2 regions of the Streptomyces sp. SudanB25_2051 genome follow, and region 1 is predicted to be linked to the other one. Evidence: riboswitches for the same ligand, from Rfam matches in the RefSeq annotation. Region 1 holds a riboswitch; the other holds the start of a gene.
The links. A riboswitch is a leader RNA that binds a small molecule or an ion and turns the genes downstream of it on or off. The one in region 1 is predicted to bind glycine.
Positions count from the first base shown of each region.

Region 2: linked by a shared signal. The riboswitch ahead of gcvP (aminomethyl-transferring glycine dehydrogenase) and the one ahead of gcvT (glycine cleavage system aminomethyltransferase GcvT) in region 1 are both predicted to bind glycine.

Region 1 is NZ_OZ186787.1:4,681,814-4,689,380, reverse strand. It holds gene ACSUPT_RS21180 (enhanced serine sensitivity protein SseB C-terminal domain-containing protein) at 126-905, opposite strand; gene ACSUPT_RS21175 (enhanced serine sensitivity protein SseB) at 958-1,758, opposite strand; gene ACSUPT_RS21170 (AAA family ATPase) at 1,895-2,548, opposite strand; glycine riboswitch at 2,697-2,792, shown strand; gene gcvT (glycine cleavage system aminomethyltransferase GcvT) at 2,953-4,068, shown strand; gene gcvH (glycine cleavage system protein GcvH) at 4,165-4,539, shown strand; gene glyA (serine hydroxymethyltransferase) at 4,574-5,833, shown strand; gene ACSUPT_RS21150 (L-serine ammonia-lyase) at 6,030-7,397, shown strand; gene ACSUPT_RS21145 (EF-hand domain-containing protein) at 7,470-7,567, opposite strand, start outside.
Region 2 is NZ_OZ186787.1:779,090-786,656, reverse strand. It holds gene ACSUPT_RS03455 (FHA domain-containing protein) at 1-405, shown strand, start outside; gene ftsR (transcriptional regulator FtsR) at 474-1,223, shown strand; gene ACSUPT_RS03445 (bifunctional nuclease family protein) at 1,277-1,750, shown strand; gene ACSUPT_RS03440 (MerR family transcriptional regulator) at 1,991-2,584, shown strand; gene ACSUPT_RS03435 (DNA polymerase IV) at 2,685-4,184, shown strand; gene ACSUPT_RS03430 (PRC-barrel domain-containing protein) at 4,112-4,477, opposite strand; glycine riboswitch at 4,602-4,700, shown strand; gene gcvP (aminomethyl-transferring glycine dehydrogenase) at 4,881-7,567, shown strand, end outside.

The DNA of each region.
Region 1 (7,567 bases):
GATAGCGGTGATACCTAGTCGAGACCCGGACAGTCGCCAAACCGGTCCCATCCCGGACAAGCTCCCTGCGCCCGTTAACACGCCCGTCATACGGGGGAGTTCGGGAGGCACCCGCTGACGGGGTATCAGCGCTGCTGGGGGTATCCGTACGCGGCGGTGCCGCGCTGCGGCGGGGCGAGGTGGGCCTCGCGGTCGTAGAAGGGGCGGGCGTTGGCGCGCAGCCACAGCGCGACCGGGTCGTACCCGTCGGACATGGCGACCGTCGAGACGGGCAGCCCGTCGGGGACGGCGGAGACGGACTCCCGCATCATGGCGCGGACGGTGTCGACGGCTGCCGGGCCCGTGTCGTACAGGTCGAGGCCGATGGCGAGGTAGGGCGAGCCGAGCGCGGGCTGCACCCAGGCGCGGCGCAGGGAGCGCACGGCCGGGGTGCGGTGGGCGTTCTGGGTGAGCAGGGCGTAGAACTGCGGCAGCTCGATGGCGGGCTCGGAGAGGCGCAGCGGTCCGGCGGGCATGCGGTCCAGGCCGGTGGCGATGCGGCGCAGGTCGGCCCAGGGGACGCCGACGCCGCCGCCGGGGGCGTGCGGGTTGAGCCAGATGCCCCAGCGGTCGGGGTAGAGGGCGCGGGCCACGTCGCGGACGGCGACGACCTCGTGGGCGCGGGTCCAGCCGGAGGCGGCGAGCTCCTGCGCGGAGGTGACGCACGGGGCGTAGCCGAGGCCCTCGACCTCCATGTTCCCGTACTGGGCGTCGGGGGCGCCGGGCCGGCCCTGCCAGAGCAGCATCCACACATGGCCCTCGGCGAGGGCGTGCAGCAGGGCCTCGTACGCGTCGTAGCGCCCGGGCGTGACCTGCCGCAGCATGTGCTCGACCTTTCCGGCCGCCTCGGTGCCTGACGCGCTCACCTGATCCCGCCCCTCGTTCGCCTGCTTGCCCCAAGCTTACGGGGGCGGCCGCTCAGGAGCTGTGCTCGCGGCGGTAGAAGGGGCGCACCCTTTCGAGCATCCAGTCGCCGACGGGGTCCTGGGCGATGTCCAGGAGGACCATGTTGACCGGCCACTGCACGGGGACGGCGCCCAGGGCGCGGCCGAGGGCGTCCATGGGGGCGGCGCGGTCGGCGTCGTTCCAGGAGGTCAGCTGGACGCCGACGAAGAGGGTGGGCGCCTCGCCCTCGATGCTGGCGAGGGCGCGGCGGGCGGTGAGCACCGTGCCGGTCGCCTCGAACTCGGCGGAGGCGGCGGAGAGGAAGTCGACGGGGTCGTCCTGCCAGTCGGGTTCGAACAGGCGGACGCGGGCGCCGGACGGGCCGGCGGCCGGGCCGGGCACGGGCCCGGCGAGGGGGTCGCGGCCGGCCCGGCACAGTTCGGCGACGGCGGGCGGCGGCAGGGGCGCGCCGACGGTGCCGCCCGGGTTGAGGGCGATGCCCAGCTGCGGCGGCAGCCCGCGGGCGAACTCGACGGCCGGGGCGACGGCGTACGCCATGTGCGCGCCGGCGCAGGCGCGGAACTGGCTCTCGGAGGTGAACACCGGGACGTACGGGAGGCCGTCGAACTCCAGCGTGGGCAGGTTCAGGCCGGGGGCGCCCGGTCCGGCGCTGTCGGCAAAGCCGCCCCTGGGCAGCGGCACCCAGACGTGGCTGCGGCCGAGTACCTCGACGATGCGGGCGCCGGCGGCGTGCTGTCCGAGGGAGGCGGAGAGGACCTCCTCGAGCTCGTTGGACGGCCATGCGGTGTCGACTACGGCGGCTGCGCTGTCCACGGTGCCCCTCTCTGGCGTTACGTGCCGCAGCACCCTAGCGCGCCGCGCCCCGCTCCCGCCCCCGGCTCCCGCCTCCGCCCGCGGGCCCCGGCGGGCCGGGCAGCCGGGCGGACGGGGGGGGCGGCCGCGCGGGCGGTCAGTGGAAGCGGATGCGGGTGAGGGTCGTGGCGGCCGGGCGGTCCAGGAGGACGGCCGAGCCCGAGCCGGCGGGGAGCACGCCCCGCTCGGCGTCGCGGACGAGGCGGCCGACCGCCCTGCGGTGGCGGGCGAAGGCGTACGCGGAGACGCCCCGGCCCCGCTCCCGCTGGCCGTCGCGCGCCGTGCCGGGGTCCACGTCGAGCAGCAGCAGATGGAGGGTGCCGCCCCGGCGGCGGGCCTCGCGGGCGAGCCAGCGGCGCACCCAGGACTGGGTGCCGCAGTCGTGGACGACGACGCCCCGGCCGGTGCGCAGCCGGGCGCGCAGCCCGGCGTAGTGGGCGGCGCGGACGAGGGGGCGGTAGACGGCGTACGGCAGGAGGCGGGGCATGCGGGCCTCCCAGCGCTCCCGGGTGTCCTGGGAGTCGACGGCCCGGTCGGGCGCGACGCGGCGGATCAGGGTGGACTTGCCGCTGCCGGGCAGTCCGGAGACGACGACCACGTCGGCCTCGGCGAAGGACAGCTCGCGCGGGACGCGCCCGTCCCGGTCGCGCAGATCGCGCAGGACCGGGGCGGCCGTCGTGCGGGCGGGCAGCGCCGGCGGCGCCGGAACCCCCGCGGTCGTGGCGTACGCGCCGGACCGCTGCAACGTCATGTGCCCTCCCGAGCTCGGCTCCCCCCAGCCTGCCCAAGAAGTGTAAAGAACCGGTAATAGGGCACAAGCGATTTCGCCCCGGCCGAGGGTTTGCCGATCGGGGCCCTCGTGCGATGATGTGCGCGCCGACAACCTCATACAGGCCGCTCGAATCCGTGCGGGAGAGTTCCGGGCCGTGTCGCCCGGGCGCCGAAGGAGCAAGTTCCTCCCTTGAATCTCTCAGGCCCCGCACCGCACGTGATGAGGCAGATCTGAAAAGCGAGCCGTTCCCCGCAGCGCCGGGGCGCCGCTCCACCCAAGGTGCAAGCCGCCCCCGCGAGGGGTCACGGCGAACCTCTCAGGTTCCGATGACAGATGGGGAGGACCGTCCTCGCCACCCATGCCCCGGACCTGGGAGCCCTTTCATGAGCACTTCCCCCCGCCGCACGGCCCTCGATGCGCTGCATCGTTCGCTGGGCGCGACCATGACCGACTTCGCCGGCTGGGACATGCCGCTGCGGTACGGCAGCGAGCGGGACGAGCACAACGCCGTCCGCACGCGGGCCGGCCTGTTCGACCTCTCCCACATGGGCGAGATCACCGTGACCGGCCCGCAGGCCGCCGAGCTCCTCGACTACGCCCTGGTCGGCAACATCGGCGGCGTCGGCACGGGCCGGGCCCGCTACACGATGATCTGCCGCGAGGACGGCGGCATCCTGGACGACCTGATCGTGTACCGGCTCCAGGAGCGCGAGTACATGGTCGTCGCCAACGCCTCCAACGCCCAGGTCGTGCTGGACGCGCTGACCGAGCGGGCGGCCGGCTTCGACGCCGAGGTCCGCGACGACCGCGACGCCTACGCGCTGATCGCCGTGCAGGGCCCCGAGTCGCCGGGCATCCTCAAGTCGCTCACCGACGCGGACCTGGACGGCCTGAAGTACTACGCCGGACTGCCCGGCACGGTCGCCGGCGTCCCGGCGCTGATCGCCCGTACGGGTTACACGGGCGAGGACGGCTTCGAGCTGTTCACCGCGCCCGAGCACGCCGAGACCCTGTGGAAGGCGCTGACCGAGGCGGGCGAGGGCGTCGGCCTGATCCCGTGCGGCCTGTCCTGCCGGGACACGCTGCGCCTGGAGGCGGGCATGCCGCTGTACGGGCACGAGCTGACGACCGACCTGACCCCGTTCGACGCGGGCCTCGGCCGGGTCGTGAAGTTCGAGAAGGCCGGCGACTTCGTGGGCCGCGCCGCGCTGGAGGCGGCCGCCGCGCGCGCCGAGTCCGCGCCGCCGCGCAAGCTGGTCGGCCTGGTCGCCGAGGGCCGCCGCGTCCCGCGCGCCGGGATGGCCGTCGTCGCGGGCGGCGAGGTGATCGGCGAGGTCACCTCGGGCGCCCCGTCCCCGACGCTGGGCAAGCCGATCGCCATGGCGTACGTGGACGCGGCGCACGCCGCCCCGGGCACGCCGGGCGTGGGCGTCGACATCCGCGGTACCCACGAGCCGTACGAGGTCGTGGCGCTGCCGTTCTACAAGCGTCAGAAGTGACACGCTCGCGAGCAGGCCGCTCGCGGCGCGCGACGTGATCCCGCACACCCCCTCCCCGTTCACCAGCACTCCCGCCCGTACAGGAGAATTCAGGTCATGAGCAACCCCCAGCAGCTGCGCTACAGCAAGGAGCACGAGTGGCTGTCGCCCGCCGAGGACGGCGTGTCGACGGTCGGCATCACCGAGCACGCGGCGAACGCCCTCGGCGACGTCGTGTACGTCCAGCTCCCGGAGGTCGGCTCCACGGTCACCGCGGGCGAGACCTGCGGTGAGCTGGAGTCCACCAAGTCGGTCAGCGACCTGTACTCGCCGGTCACCGGTGAGGTCGTCGAGGCGAACCAGGAGGTCGTGGACGACCCGGCCCTGGTGAACACCGCTCCGTTCGAGGGCGGCTGGCTGTTCAAGGTGCGCGTCACGGAGGAGCCGGCCGACCTGCTCTCCGCCGACGAGTACACCGAGTACGCCGGCTGACCGGCCCGACACCCACACCCCTAGGGACCGCGTGATGTCGCTTCTGAACACCCCTCTCCACGAGCTGGACCCGGACGTCGCCGCCGCCGTCGACGCCGAGCTCCGCCGCCAGCAGAACACCCTGGAGATGATCGCCTCGGAGAACTTCGCTCCGGTCGCGGTCATGGAGGCCCAGGGCTCCGTCCTCACCAACAAGTACGCCGAGGGCTACCCCGGCCGCCGGTACTACGGCGGCTGCGAGCACGTCGACGTGGTCGAGCAGATCGCCATCGATCGCATCAAGGCGCTGTTCGGCGCCGAGCACGCCAACGTGCAGCCGCACTCGGGCGCGCAGGCCAACGCCGCCGCGATGTTCGCCCTGCTCAAGCCGGGCGACACGATCATGGGTCTGAACCTCGCGCACGGCGGGCACCTGACCCACGGCATGAAGATCAACTTCTCCGGCAAGCTCTACAACGTCGTCGCGTACCACGTCGACGACGCGACGGGCCAGGTCGACATGGCCGAGGTCGAGCGCCTCGCCAAGGAGGCCAAGCCGAAGCTGATCGTCGCCGGCTGGTCCGCCTACCCGCGGCAGCTGGACTTCGCGGCGTTCCGCCGGATCGCCGACGAGGTCGGCGCGTACCTGATGGTGGACATGGCCCACTTCGCGGGCCTCGTCGCGGCCGGGCTCCACCCGAACCCGGTGCCGCACGCCCACGTGGTCACCACGACCACCCACAAGACGCTGGGCGGCCCGCGCGGCGGTGTCATCCTGTCGACCGCCGAGCTCGCCAAGAAGATCAACTCCGCGGTCTTCCCCGGCCAGCAGGGCGGCCCGCTGGAGCACGTCATCGCGGCGAAGGCGGTCTCCTTCAAGGTCGCGGCGAGCGAGGAGTTCAAGGAGCGCCAGGAGCGCACCCTGGCCGGCGCGAAGATCATCGCCGAGCGCCTGGTCCAGGCCGACGTGGCGGAGGCGGGCGTCTCCGTCCTGTCCGGCGGCACGGACGTGCACCTGGTCCTGGTCGACCTGCGCAACAGCGAGCTGGACGGCCAGCAGGCCGAGGACCGCCTCCACGAGGTCGGCATCACGGTCAACCGGAACGCCATCCCGAACGACCCGCGGCCCCCGATGGTCACCTCGGGCCTGCGCATCGGCACGCCGGCGCTCGCCACGCGCGGTTTCCAGGCGGAGGACTTCACCGAGGTCGCCGACATCATCGCCGAGACGCTGAAGCCGTCGTACGACGCGGACGCGCTGAAGGCCCGGGTCACGGCGCTCGCCGCCAAGCACCCGCTCTACCCCGGTCTGTAGGACCGTCCGGCGCCCTCGTGGCGTCGGACACATCCGCGACCACACGGCGGGGCACCGCGCACACTGGAAGACGAGTGAGTGCGGTGCCCCGCGCCATGTCCCCCCACCCTCCCCCATCTCATCCCACCCCCTCCCCCCCCAGCCCTTCCCTGCACCACCCAGGCAGACAGCGGCGTCTACCTCTAGGAGTACTCCCGTGGCCATCTCGGTCTTCGACCTGTTCTCGATCGGCATCGGCCCGTCCAGCTCCCACACGGTCGGCCCGATGCGGGCGGCCCGAATGTTCGCGCGCCGCCTGAAGAACGAGGGGCTCCTCGCCCCGACCGCGTCGGTCCGCTGCGAGCTGTACGGCTCACTGGGCGCCACCGGCCACGGCCACGGCACCCCCAAGGCCGTCCTGCTGGGCCTGGAGGGCAACTCGCCCCGCACCGTCGACGTGGAGACGGCCGACGAGCAGGTCGAGCGGATCAAGCAGAGCGGCCGGATCAACCTGCTGGGCGCGCACGAGATCGCCTTCGACTTCGACGCCGACCTGGTCCTGCACCGCCGCCAGACCCTTCCCTACCACGCCAACGGCATGACCTTGTGGGCGTACGACGCCGACGGCGGGACGCTGCTGGAGAAGACGTACTACTCCGTCGGCGGCGGGTTCGTCGTGGACGAGGACGCGGTCGGCGCCGACCGGATCAAGCTGGACGACACGGTCCTGAAGTACCCGTTCCGCACGGGTGACGAGCTGCTGCGGCTCACCCGCGAGACCGGGCTGTCGATCTCCGCGCTGATGCTGGAGAACGAGAAGGCGTGGCGCACCGAGGAGGAGATCCGCGCGGGGCTGCTGGAGATCTGGCGGGTCATGCGCGAGTGCGTCGACCGGGGCATGTCCCGCGAGGGCATCCTGCCCGGCGGTCTGAAGGTCCGCCGCCGCGCCGCCACGACCGCCCGCAAGCTGCGCTCCGAGGGCGACGCCCAGGCGCTCGCCATGGAGTGGATCACCCTGTACGCGATGGCGGTGAACGAGGAGAACGCCGCCGGCGGCCGGGTCGTGACCGCCCCGACGAACGGCGCGGCCGGCATCATCCCGGCGGTGCTGCACTACTACATGAACTTCGTGCCGGGCGCCGACGAGGACGGTGTCGTGCGCTTCCTGCTGGCGGCGGGCGCGGTCGGCATGCTGTTCAAGGAGAACGCCTCCATCTCCGGCGCCGAGGTCGGCTGCCAGGGCGAGGTCGGCTCGGCCTGCTCGATGGCGGCGGGCGCCCTCGCCGAGGTCATGGGCGGCTCCCCGGAGCAGGTGGAGAACGCCGCCGAGATCGGCATGGAGCACAATCTGGGCCTGACCTGCGACCCGGTGGGCGGCCTCGTCCAGATCCCGTGCATCGAGCGCAACGGCATGGCCGCGGTCAAGGCCGTGACGGCCGCCCGCATGGCGATGCGCGGCGACGGCAGCCACAAGGTCTCCCTCGACAAGGTCATCAAGACCATGAAGGAGACGGGCGCGGACATGTCCGTCAAGTACAAGGAGACCGCCCGGGGCGGCCTGGCGGTGAACATCATCGAGTGCTGAGGCCCCGGTCGGGGTCCGCGTACGCCGAGGGGGCGCCGCCGCAGGAAGCGGGGCGCCCCCTCGGGCACCGGTTCAGGCCTTGTTGAGGTGGCTCCAGAACTCGTCCCAGCTCAGGAGGCCGTCCGCGTTGCCGTCCTGGGCGTTGATGATCGCCTGGGCGACCGTCTCGG
Region 2 (7,567 bases), 3.9 Mb from region 1:
ATCTCGGGGCTCGAGGCGTACGACAGCGAGACCACCGGCCAGACGGCGCTGCCGTCGCTGTCGCCCGAGGCGCAGGCCGCGGTGGACGCCCTGCCGCTGGGCTCGGCGCTGCTGGTGGTGCGGCGCGGGCCGAACTCCGGCAGCCGCTTCCTGCTCGACAGCGACCTGACGACCGCCGGCCGTCATCCGCAGAGCGACATCTTCCTGGACGACGTGACGGTGTCGCGTCGCCATGTGGAGTTCCGCCGGGCGGCCGACGGCAGCTTCACCGTCGCGGACGTCGGCAGCCTCAACGGCACGTACGTCAACCGTGAGCCGATCGACGCCGTCCAGCTCACCAACGGTGACGAGGTGCAGATCGGCAAGTACCGACTGGTCTTCTACACGGGCCAGCGGGGCGTCTGACCTCCCCGGACCGCCGTCCGGGGTCACCCGTCGCCCCGGACGCGTCCGGGGCACCCGAGGGAAGGTCCATGCTGCGAACACCGACAGGCGGTGCCGGTCACGGCACCGCCGACGCGGGTGACCGGCTGGTGAGCATCGGCACGGTCCTCAACCAGCTGCGGGAGGAGTTTCCCGAGGTCACCATCTCCAAGATCCGGTTTCTGGAGGCGGAGGGGCTGGTCGAGCCGCGGCGGACGGCGTCCGGGTACCGCAAGTTCAGCCCGGACGACGTGGAGCGGCTGGCGCTCATCCTGCGGATGCAGCGGGACCACTACCTGCCGCTGAAGGTCATCCGGGAGCATCTCGACGCCCTGGCGCGCGGTGAGCAGATCCAGCTGCCCGCCCAGGGCGGACGCGTGGACGCGTCGGACGGCGGGAGCCCGTGGGAGCCGGACGAGGACCGGGTCACCGCCGCCCGGGTGGGGCGCGCCGAGCTGCTCGCCGCCGCCGAGGCGAGCGAGGAGCAGCTCGCCGAGTGGGAGGCGTACGGGCTGGTCACGCCCGGCGCGGACGGCGGCTACGACGCGGAGGCGGTGACGGTCGCCAAGCTCGTCGCCGAGCTGGGGCGCTTCGGGCTGGAGCCCCGGCACCTGCGGGCCGTGAAGGCCGCCGCCGAGCGGGAGGCGGGCCTGGTGGAGCAGGTCGTCGCGCCGCTGCGCCGGCACCGCAATCCGCAGACCCGGGCCCATGCCGAGGCCACCGCCAAGGAGCTGGCCGCGCTGTCCGTGCGGCTGCACGCGGCCCTGGTGCGGTCGGCCCTCGGAGTGCGCTTCCCCTGACCTCGGGGGAACCCGACTATCCAAACCGGTGCGGCACGTCCTAGGGTTGCTGTGTGAACGAGCTCGATGTTGTCGGTGTCCGGGTGGAAATGCCGTCCAACCAGCCGATCGTTCTCCTGCGTGAAGTGGGAGGCGACCGCTACCTCCCGATCTGGATCGGTCCGGGAGAGGCGACGGCGATCGCCTTCGCCCAGCAGGGCATGACGCCCGCGAGGCCCCTCACCCACGACCTTTTCAAGGACGTGCTCGAGGCCGTGGGCCAGGAGCTGACCGAGGTGCGCATCACGGATCTGCGCGAAGGGGTCTTCTACGCGGAGCTGGTCTTCGCCAGCGGTGTCGAGGTGAGCGCACGGCCCTCCGACGCCATAGCGCTGGCCCTGCGCACCGGAACGCCGATCTTCGGCAGCGACGGTGTCCTCGACGACGCGGGGATCGCGATTCCGGACGAGCAGGAGGACGAGGTGGAGAAGTTCCGCGAGTTCCTCGACCAGATCTCTCCCGAGGACTTCGGCACCGGCAATCAGTGACCCGGGTCGCGCCGCTCCCGGCGCGGGGCGCTTGGGGGCGCGCGGAGGTGGTGACCACCCGGCGCCCGAGGGCGCTCGGTGCGCCTTTCCGCGCATTCGAGGAGCTGTTCCCGGTATTCGGACACGTCAAACCACTCTCAGGGTGATTATCACTCGGCGTGGCGAGTGTGGCGATCGTTGACGCACCCCTGGGGACTGCCTACCGTCGATGGGGCAGGTCAAGGACGGAGGGTCGGCGTGATGAGCAGCGGCGACGGTACGGCAGGGGGTCTCCCCGGACGGAGTCCGGTCGGGAGCGGGCCGTATCCGCTTCACGGAGGTGCGGCCGAGCCGGCGACCGACGTCATCGGATACCGGGGGCCCACCGCGTGCGCGGCCGCCGGCATCACCTACCGGCAGCTCGACTACTGGGCCCGCACGGGGCTGGTCGAGCCGAGTGTCCGGCCCGCGTACGGGTCGGGTACGCAGCGCCTCTACAGCTTTCGCGACGTCGTCGTCCTGAAGATCGTCAAGCGGTTCCTGGACACGGGGGTCGCGCTGCAGAACATCCGGGCGGCCGTGCAGCACCTGCGGGACCGCGAGGTGCGCGATCTGGAGCGGATGACGCTGATGAGCGACGGCGCGACGGTGTACGAGTGCTCGTCCCCGGACGAGGTCGTGGACCTGCTCCAGGGCGGGCAGGGCATCTTCGGGATCGCGGTCGGTGTGGTGTGGCGGGACGTCGAGGCCGCGCTGTCGCAGCTGCACGGCGAGCGGGTCGACACGGGCGAGACCCTGGTGGGGCACAACCCGGCCGACGAGCTGGCGCGGCGCCGGCGCGACAAGGCGGTCTGAGCGGCGTGTCCGCGGGCGGGCGCGGCGCGGGGTCCGCCGCCGGACGTGTGTCGTACGTCTGTGCGGGCGGTTGTCAGTGGGGTAGGGCAGCATCGGTGGTGTGAGAGCCGCGCCGACCATCCTCCATCTGGACATGGACGCGTTCTTCGCCGCCGTGGAGCAGGCGGCGAAGCCCAGCCTGCGCGGAAAGCCCGTGATCGTGGGCGGCCTCGGGCCGCGCGGCGTCGTCGCCACCGCGTCGTACGAGGCGCGGAGGTTCGGGGTGCGGTCGGCGATGCCGATGGCGCAGGCCCGGCGGCTCGCGCCGAACGCCGCCTATCTGGTGCCGCGCTTCACCGTGTACCGGTCGGTGAGCGGGCAGGTCATGGAGCTGCTGGGGCGGCTCTCGCCGCTGGTGGAGCCGCTCAGCCTCGACGAGGCGTTCGTGGACCTGGAGGCCGGGGGCGCGGCGTACGACGGGGAGACGGCGCGGGCGGTGGGGCAGCGGCTGCGGCAGGACATCCGCGCGGTGACGGGGCTGACGGGCTCGGTGGGGCTGGCGGGCTCCAAGATGCTGGCGAAGATCGCCTCGGAGCAGGCCAAGCCGGACGGGCTGGTGCTCATCGAGCCGGGCACGGAGCGGGCGCTGCTCGCGCCGATGGGGGTGCGCACCCTGCCCGGGGTGGGGCCGGCCACCGAGGACCATCTGCGGCGGGCCGGGATGACGACCGTCGCGGATCTGGCGGAGGCCGGTGAGGACGAGCTCGTACGGTTGCTGGGCAAGGCGCACGGGGCGTCGCTGTACGCGATGGCGCTGGGGCGCGACGACCGGCCGGTGGTGGCCGAGCGGGACGCCAAGTCGGTCTCCGTGGAGGACACCTTCGACGTGGACCTGCACGACCGGGTGCGGGTGCGCTGGGAGGTGGAGCGGCTCGCCGAGCGGTGCGTGGGGCGGCTGCGGGCCGCGGGCCGTTCGGGGCGCACGGTGGTGCTGAAGGTGCGGCGGTACGACTTTTCGACGCTGACGCGCTCGGAGACGCTGCGCGGGCCGACCGACGACCCGGTGGTCGTGCGGGAGGCCGCGGCGCGGTTGCTGGACGCCGTGGACACGACCGGCGGGGTGCGGCTGCTCGGGGTGGGGGTCAGCGGGCTGGCCGACTTCACTCAGGAGGACCTGTTCGCCCAGGCGTCGGCGGGCGGCGCGGCCGAGCCGGGAGAGGGCTCCCACGCCGCGGACTCCCCGACGTCCGCGCCCGCGTCGGCCGGCGCGGTCGGGGCCGTCGGGGCGCAGGGGCCGCCGGCGGGGGCCGGGGGCGGGGCCCCCGAGCCGGGCGGGGAGGGTGCGCCGGGGGAGCGGCGATGGGCGGCGGGGGCCGATGTGCGGCACGCCGTGTACGGGGCCGGGTGGGTGCAGGGCAGCGGGCTCGGGCGGGTCACCGTACGGTTCGAGGAGCCCTGGTCGGCAGTGCCCGGCCGGGTGCGGACGTTCCGGACGGACGACCCCGACCTGGAGCCGTCCGATCCGCTGCCGCTGGTGCCCGGGGCCGGTCAGCCCTCTCCGTCGGCCATGGCCTGCGGGCCCCTGTCCGGCGAGGGCGCGGAGCCCGGGGCCAGGCCGTAGTGCCGGTAGAGCCGCAGTTCCTGCTCGGGCGAGAGGTGGCGGCCCACGCCGAGGTGCGGGGCGTCCTTGATGAGCGCCTTGGGGTACGGGACGTGCAGGCCGTCCGCGGCGACCCGGCTCGGCTCCAGCGGGACGAACGCGTCCCGTCCGAACAGGCCCGTCCGCACCGCCGCCCATTCGGGGACGCCCGTCGCGTCGTCCAGGTACACCTCGTCCACCGTGCCGATCCTGTGGCCGTCGCGGTCGAACGCCTTGCGCCCGATCAGGCCGCGCGGGTCGATGTCGGTCTGCACAGTTCCTCCAGCCGGTCGCCACTGGTCCACAACTGGTCGTCAACCACTACGAAAGGGCACATCGGTGACGTCGGCCACTCGAGGGAACCGACCGGAACCTCGCTGGTAGGCTGGCATTGGCTGCTGACCCCGTGCGGGAGAGTCCTCCGGAGAAGTCGTCCGGAGGCGCCGAAGGAGCAAATCCTCCCCGGAATCTCTCAGGCCCCTGTACCGCACGGACGAGGTCACTCTGGAAAGCAGGGCGGGCGTCGGACGGCACCCGCCCTCACCGACGGTGAAAGCCGTGCCATCCCTTCCGGATGCGCGGCGAAACTCTCAGGTTGAGATGACAGAGGGGGAGGCCGTCCGGGCACCCGCGCCGAGGTGCCCCTCGCAGGTCGCTACGACCAGGAGGCCCCCGTACATGACCGCCAACCGCATTCCGCTCTCCCAGCTCGAGCGGGGCACCCCCTTCGAGCAGCGCCACATCGGACCCGACGCCGAGGCGCGCGCCAAGATGCTCGCGCAGGTCGGCTACGGCTCGCTCGACGAGCTCACGGCGGCCGCGGTGCCGGACGTGATCAAGAGCGCCGAGGCGCTGGCCCTGCCCGAGGCCCGCAGTGAGGCCGAGGTCCTCGCCGAGCTGCGCGAGCTCGCCGGCCGCAACCAGGTCCTCGCCCCGATGATCGGTCTGGGCTACTACGGCACGTTCACGCCGCCGGTCATCCTCCGCAACGTCATGGAGAACCCGGCCTGGTACACGGCGTACACCCCGTACCAGCCGGAGATCTCGCAGGGCCGTCTGGAGGCGCTGCTCAACTTCCAGACCGTCGTCGCCGACCTGACGGGTCTGCCCACCTCCGGCGCGTCCCTCCTCGACGAGGGCACCGCCGCCGCCGAGGCCATGTCCCTCGCCCGGCGCGTCGGCAAGGTCAAGAACGGTGTCTTCCTGGTCGACGCCGACGCCCTGCCGCAGACGATCGCCGTCATCGAGACCCGCGCCGAGCCGACCGGCGTCGAGGTCGTCGTCGCCGACCTGAGCGACGGCATCCCCGCCGAGGTCGCCGAGCGCGGCGTGTTCGGCGTCCTCCTCCAGTACCCGGGCGCGTCCGGTGCCGTCCGCGACATCAAGCCGCTGATCGACGCCGCGCACGAGCTGGGCGCCATCGTCACCGTCGCCGCCGACCTGCTCGCGCTGACCCTGCTCACCTCGCCCGGCGAGCTCGGCGCCGACATCGCCGTCGGCACCACCCAGCGCTTCGGCGTCCCCATGGGCTTCGGCGGCCCGCACGCCGGCTACATGGCCGTCCGCGACACCTTCGCCCGCAGCCTGCCCGGCCGCCTCGTCGGCGTCTCCGTCGACGCCGACGGCAACAAGGCGTACCGCCTGGCCCTCCAGACCCGCGAGCAGCACATCCGCCGCGAGAAGGCCACCAGCAACATCTGCACCGCGCAGGTGCTCCTGGCCGTCATGGCCGGCATGTACGCCGTCTACCACGGGCCCGAGGGCCTGAAGGAGATCGCCCGCCGCACCCACCGGTACGCGGCGATCCTCGCGGCCGGCCTGCGCGCCGGCGGCGTCGAGGTCGTCCACGGCGACTTCTTCGACACGGTCACCGCGCGCGTGCCCGGCAAGGCCGCCGACGTCGTCGCCGCGGCCCGCGACAACGGCGTCAACATCCACCTCGTCGACGCCGACCACGTCTCCGTCGCCTGTGACGAGACCACCGGCCGCGCCCAGCTGACCGCCGTCTGGACCGCCTTCGGCGTGAGCGGCGACATCGAGGCGCTGGACGCCGAGACGGCCGACGCGCTGCCCGAGGCGCTGCTGCGCACCGACGCGTACCTGACCCACCCGGTCTTCCACGCGCACCGCTCCGAGACCTCGATGCTGCGCTACCTGCGCAAGCTCGCCGACCGCGACTACGCGCTGGACCGCGGCATGATCCCGCTCGGCTCCTGCACGATGAAGCTGAACGCGACGACCGAGATGGAGCCGGTCACCTGGCCCGAGTTCGGCCAGATGCACCCCTTCGCCCCGGCGGAGCAGGCCGAGGGCTACCTCACGCTCATCCACGAGCTGGAGGACCGCCTCGCCGAGGTCACCGGCTACGACAAGGTTGCCCTGCAGCCCAACGCCGGCTCCCAGGGCGAGCTCGCCGGCCTCCTCGCCGTCCGCGCCTACCACCGCGCCAACGGCGACACGCAGCGCACCGTTTGCCTCATCCCGTCCTCGGCGCACGGCACGAACGCCGCGTCCGCCGTCATGGCCGGGATGAAGGTCGTCGTCGTCAAGACCGCCGACGACGGCGAGGTCGACGTCGCGGACCTGCGCGCCAAGATCGAGCAGTACCGCGACGAGCTCGCCGTACTGATGATCACCTACCCGTCGACGCACGGCGTCTTCGAGGAGCACGTCGCCGACATCTGCGCCCAGGTCCACGAGGCCGGCGGCCAGGTGTACGTCGACGGCGCCAACCTCAACGCGCTCGTCGGCCTGGCCAAGCCCGGCAAGTTCGGCGGCGACGTCTCGCACCTGAACCTGCACAAGACGTTCTGCATCCCGCACGGCGGCGGCGGCCCCGGCGTCGGCCCGGTCGCGGTGCGCTCGCACCTCGCCCCGTACCTGCCGAACCACCCGCTCCAGCCGGCCGCGGGCCCCGAGACCGGCGTCGGGCCGATCTCGGCGGCGCCGTGGGGCTCGGCCGGCATCCTGCCGATCTCCTGGGCGTACGTCCGTCTCATGGGCGGCGAGGGCCTCAAGCGGGCCACGCAGGTCGCCGTCCTCGCGGCGAACTACATCGCCAAGCGCCTGGAGCCGCACTACCCGGTCCTGTACACCGGTCCGGGCGGGCTCGTCGCGCACGAGTGCATCATCGACCTGCGCCCGCTGTCGAAGGAGACCGGCGTCAGCGTCGACGACATCGCCAAGCGCCTGATCGACTACGGCTTCCACGCGCCGACCATGTCGTTCCCGGTCGCCGGCACGCTGATGATCGAGCCCACCGAGTCCGAGGACCTCACCGAGCTCGACCGGTTCTGCGACACGATGATCGCGATCCGCGGCGAGATCGAGAAGGTCGCCACGGGCGCCTGGCCGGCCGACGACAA